One region of the Bradyrhizobium sp. CCBAU 45384 genome, then DNA from elsewhere that is predicted to be linked to it. Evidence: riboswitches for the same ligand, from Rfam matches in the RefSeq annotation. Region 1 holds a riboswitch; the other holds the start of a gene.
The links. A riboswitch is a leader RNA that binds a small molecule or an ion and turns the genes downstream of it on or off. The one in region 1 is predicted to bind cobalamin.
Positions count from the first base shown of each region.

Region 1 (2,196 bases):
CATGCGAGCCGCTGAAGGCCACCGGCACCAGCGGCGTGCCCCAATAGGCCCGTCCGCGATCCTCCCGATATTCGATCGCGCCCCAAACCTTGAGGCTGTCCGAGATGCGGTAGTTGAGCTGGCCAGACACATCGAACGTCCTGGTGCTGGTATCGTCGGCAAAGCCGTTAAGCGTGGAGCGGCTGATATCGAAGCGGTAGTCCAGCCCCTGCACATTGGTGCTGCCGCCCGAGCCGTAATGCGCGCGGAACGAGTTCAACGAGTCCCAGGAGAAGTCCGCTTCGTTCCGGATCGGCCCCGTGTGCGGCTGCTTGGTAACGAAATTGATCGCGCCGCCGGCGGCGCCCTCGCCCGAGATCAGCGAGGCCGGGCCTTTGAGGATTTCCACGGCTTCGAGATTGGCGGTGTCCATGATCCGCGAGGTCATGTTCTGCGGGCCGATCTTGATGCCGTTGTAGAGCGTGTTGATCTGGCTGTTGGTGAAGCCGCGCATCGAGAAGGCTGAAGGCTCGGCGGGATTGTCGCCGGCGGTGACGCCAACCGCGCCTTGCGCGACATCGGAGACGGTGCGGTAGCCCTGCTCGCGCATGGTCTCGGCGGAGATGACTTCGACCGTTGCGGGTGTCTGTCGCACCGTCAGGCCGAGGCGCGAGGCGCTTTCGGCAACCGCATTGCTGTTGAGCGGCGTCGGCGCCGCATTGTTCGTCACGACCGGTCTTGGCGCGACCTCCGCCGCGGCCGGCTCGCGAGCCGTCGCGCGGCGGGTGCCTGCCGCGTCCCGGGCGGCCGGCTTGGCCTGCTTGCGGGATTGCGGGGGCGACACCTCGACGGCCGGCAGCGTCTCGCGGGCCTGCTGCGCCAAAGCAGCGGACATATCGACAACTGCAAGAGATGTCAGAGCGGCGGACGCCAGCAAAATGCGGCGTGGTCGTACAATACGGCTGGCAAACACGGTCCTGGACCTCGGAGTGACGTCAGTGGCACGTCACCGCGAACCAAGGTCCCATCATCAGGCACTAAGCCTTCCGATGAAGCCTGATGTCTGTACTCCCCGACCGACATCTTCGCGTGTGACCACGGCTGACGGCAGGTCTCCTGGCTCGCGGGTCGTGACCGCTTCGTCGCCTTCCCGGGACCGAGGACCCAGTGGCTTTAAAGACGAAGGATTCACCGCTTACAGTTGCGGGGGCAGCTACGGCATTGGGGACAACGTCCCCGCACCGCATTCCCTTTTCATCCCCTCTCGGGGAAACCGTCGCCAGCATCTAGGATTACGACCAAGACGGAGTCAATGTGCAAGACGCGGCGATATTGCCACAGCCACCAACTTCCCCCGGAGATTGACATGGAAGGCGCGACCTTCCTCTGGCTGATCCGACATGCGCCCGTCGACGGCGTCAAAGGGACGATCCACGCGGCCGATGCGGCGGCGGACCTGACCGATCGCGCGCAACTGGAGGTGCTGCGATCGCGCTTGCCGCACGATGCTGCGAGCTATGCGAGCCCTGCGCGGCGCACGATCGAGACGGCGCGCGCGCTGGGGCTCGAACCAGAACTGGTGCACGAGTTTGGCGAGCAGGATTTCGGCGACTGGACCGGCCGGCGGCATGACGAGCTCGCCAGCAGCGGTGGCGAGGCCTATGCGCAGTTCTGGAACGCCCCTGCACACCAGAGACCACCGGGCGGTGAAAGCTTTGAAGATCAGGTCGCCCGCGTCCGTCTGGGTCTCGCGCGGGTCGGCGCGGGTCCGGCGGCGCTGATTGTGCATTCCGGCACGATCCGCGCCGCGCTGTGCATCGCGCTCGACCTGACGCCGGATGCCGCCTTGCGCTTCGTGATCGATCCGCTGTCGCTGACCCGGATCGACCGGCTCGCGACCGGCTGGCGGGTCTGGTCGGTCAACCAGCGGGTCAGCTAGGCCTGTCAGGCACGTTGGCCTGCGCGAAGGTCGCCATGTCATTGTGGAGCGCGCAGGCCGATCGCACCAGCGGCAGCGCGATCGCGGCGCCAGAACCTTCGCCGAGCCTGAGATCGAGGCTGATCAAGGGCTGCACGTTCAGCGCACGCAACACCAGCCGATGCCCCTGCTCCGCCGATTGATGCGACGACAGCAGGAATGGCTGGCACGACGGATTGAGCCGCACCGCCGCCAGTGCCGCGACCGAAACGATGAAACCGTCGATCAGCACGGGAATG
Region 1 covers NZ_LBIZ01000117.1:204,075-206,270, forward strand. The annotation lists gene XH80_RS32455 (TonB-dependent receptor) at 1-952, opposite strand, end outside; cobalamin riboswitch at 1,069-1,272, opposite strand; gene XH80_RS32460 (histidine phosphatase family protein) at 1,346-1,918, shown strand; gene cobT (nicotinate-nucleotide--dimethylbenzimidazole phosphoribosyltransferase) at 1,911-2,196, opposite strand, start outside.

Region 2 (2,196 bases), on a different contig from region 1:
CAGGCGAGGCAGATTAGAAATCCGCCCAGGCAAAGCCATGGCACTGGTCTTCCAGACATTCTCTTCATAAGCCTCAGCCTATCGCGTTTCATCGAGACATCTTTCAAAGTGGGCGACCTTGAATTGCTATGAGCGAGCGCAAGAAAATTCCCGAGATGCGGGGGGGCACCCCTCGTTAGCTCTCCCGCGCCAGCAGGCGCTCCCCTCTATGTCACGTGCCGCTGACTTCCCTCGCCAGCGACAGCGTCAATCGGCTGAGCTGGACATGCCCAGCGGGAGGAGACTGGACATGCCGACGGCTTGCATTCTTCGTGCCAGGCAATAGGCGGAAATTTGCACGGATTTTGTGTCCCTCCTTGTCGACTTTCCGACCTGCGCCCGTTTCGATGTTTCCATTCAGTGTATCCGTCGCAGCTGTTGTATCCTTGTGCCGTACCCGATAGTCAGCGCGAGAGGTGAACGCCTCGATGCCAAGTGCCTGATGACAATCGGCAGTGCGTTTGCCGCCATTTAAAACCGTTCGGTTCGCTATCGTTGTCGTCGACGTTCGAGCTACAGGATTGCTAGCGACACAAAGCCGAGTTAACCCCGACTTTGAAGTCTGGCTGGCACGCCAAATCTACCTCTCGCCGCGCATGTTGCTAGATTGCGCCGCGTGCCGTGGCCTATTCGATGTCGACCCCTCAGTCCGAGAAAACAGCTGGCCAACGGAGGTGCGGGGCGAGCCTCTCAAAATCGGAAGCCGCATGCATGCTCATTCGCCTAACAGATGTCGCAGATTCGCTTGGCACACAATCTGAGAGGTTGACGGAAGAGTTCTCCTGCCGATAATCCAAGCCGTCGAGGTTCTCCGGTGCCCATTTGATCCGGAGCTAAGAGGGAAGCCGGTGCGAATGCCGGCGCTGCCCCCGCAACTGTGAGCGGCGAGCCGCTGTCCAACGATGTCACTGAAGCCTCCAAGGCTTCGGGAAGGCCGGACAGCAGCGATGACCAGCAAGCCAGGAGACCTGCCCCGATAAAATATTGGTCCACGGGCGGGGTGTCTCGGTGGTGCGCCAAGCAGTCGTCGCACGCGCGACTCCCCTGCCTGCGTCCGCCATGGCCTTTGTCCCGAACAGAGGTTAAAGCTATGTCTCTTCCCTCTCTTCCAATCGCTACGCTCGGGACGCCGCGCATCGGTCCAAGGCGTGAGCTCAAACTCGCTCTTGAAAGCTACTGGGCCGGAAAGATCAGCGAACAGCAGTTGCACGAGGACGCATCCGGCCTGCGCGCAGCGAACTGGGCTCGTCAGAAATCTCTCGGCGTCACGATCATTCCGTCGAACGACTTCTCGCTATACGATCAGGTGCTCGATACAAGTGTCATGGTCGGCGCCATCCCGGAGATCTACGCCTCGAAAGGAGAATCCGTTTCGCTCAGGACGTACTTCGCCATGGCCCGCGGATCACAATGCGACGATCAGGATGCGAGTTGCGGCCAGAGCCCGCGGGGATCTGGCGCACCCGCGCAGGGAATGACCAAGTGGTTCGACACTAACTACCACTATATGATCCCAGAGTTTTACAGGGGACAAGCGTTCAGATTGTGCAGTCGCAAACCCGTTGAAGAGTACGAGGAAGCAAAGGCTCTAGGCTTTCAGACCCGCCCGGTCCTGATCGGGCCGGTCACATTCCTAAAACTCGGCAGGAGTACCGATAGCGCGTTCCAGACCCTCTCCCTACTGGATGATCTGATACCGGTCTATATCGACGTTCTGCATGAATTGGCCGAACGAGGGGCTGGTTGGGTTCAGCTTGACGAGCCCTGCCTGGCCCTTGATCTGGATGAGGCGGCACGAAAATCGTTGCTACATGCCTATAACCGGTTCGCAAAGGAGGGACCGGACATCAAGATCATGGTTGCCAGTTATTTCGGCCCGCTAGGCGACAATCTGAATACTGCCTTGAGCCTGCCAGTTTCCGGTCTGCACCTTGATCTTGTTCGAGCGCCTGAGCTATTGGATCAAATCATTGCTGACGGCCGAAGAGATCTCGTCATGTCGCTCGGTGTCATCGACGGCCGGAATATATGGCGCTCGAACTTGTCGTCGCTCCGGAAGCGGCTCGATCCAGCGATTGCGAAGCTCGGCAGGCACCGTGTACAGCTCGCTCCATCCTGCTCGCTGCTTCACGTGCCGGTCGATGTTGAACTCGAGAC
Region 2 covers NZ_LBIZ01000113.1:9,995-12,190, forward strand. The annotation lists gene XH80_RS24820 (nodulate formation efficiency C protein) at 1-92, opposite strand, end outside; cobalamin riboswitch at 827-1,029, shown strand; gene metE (5-methyltetrahydropteroyltriglutamate--homocysteine S-methyltransferase) at 1,130-2,196, shown strand, end outside.
Region 2: another riboswitch for cobalamin. It lies ahead of metE (5-methyltetrahydropteroyltriglutamate--homocysteine S-methyltransferase); the one in region 1 lies ahead of XH80_RS32455 (TonB-dependent receptor).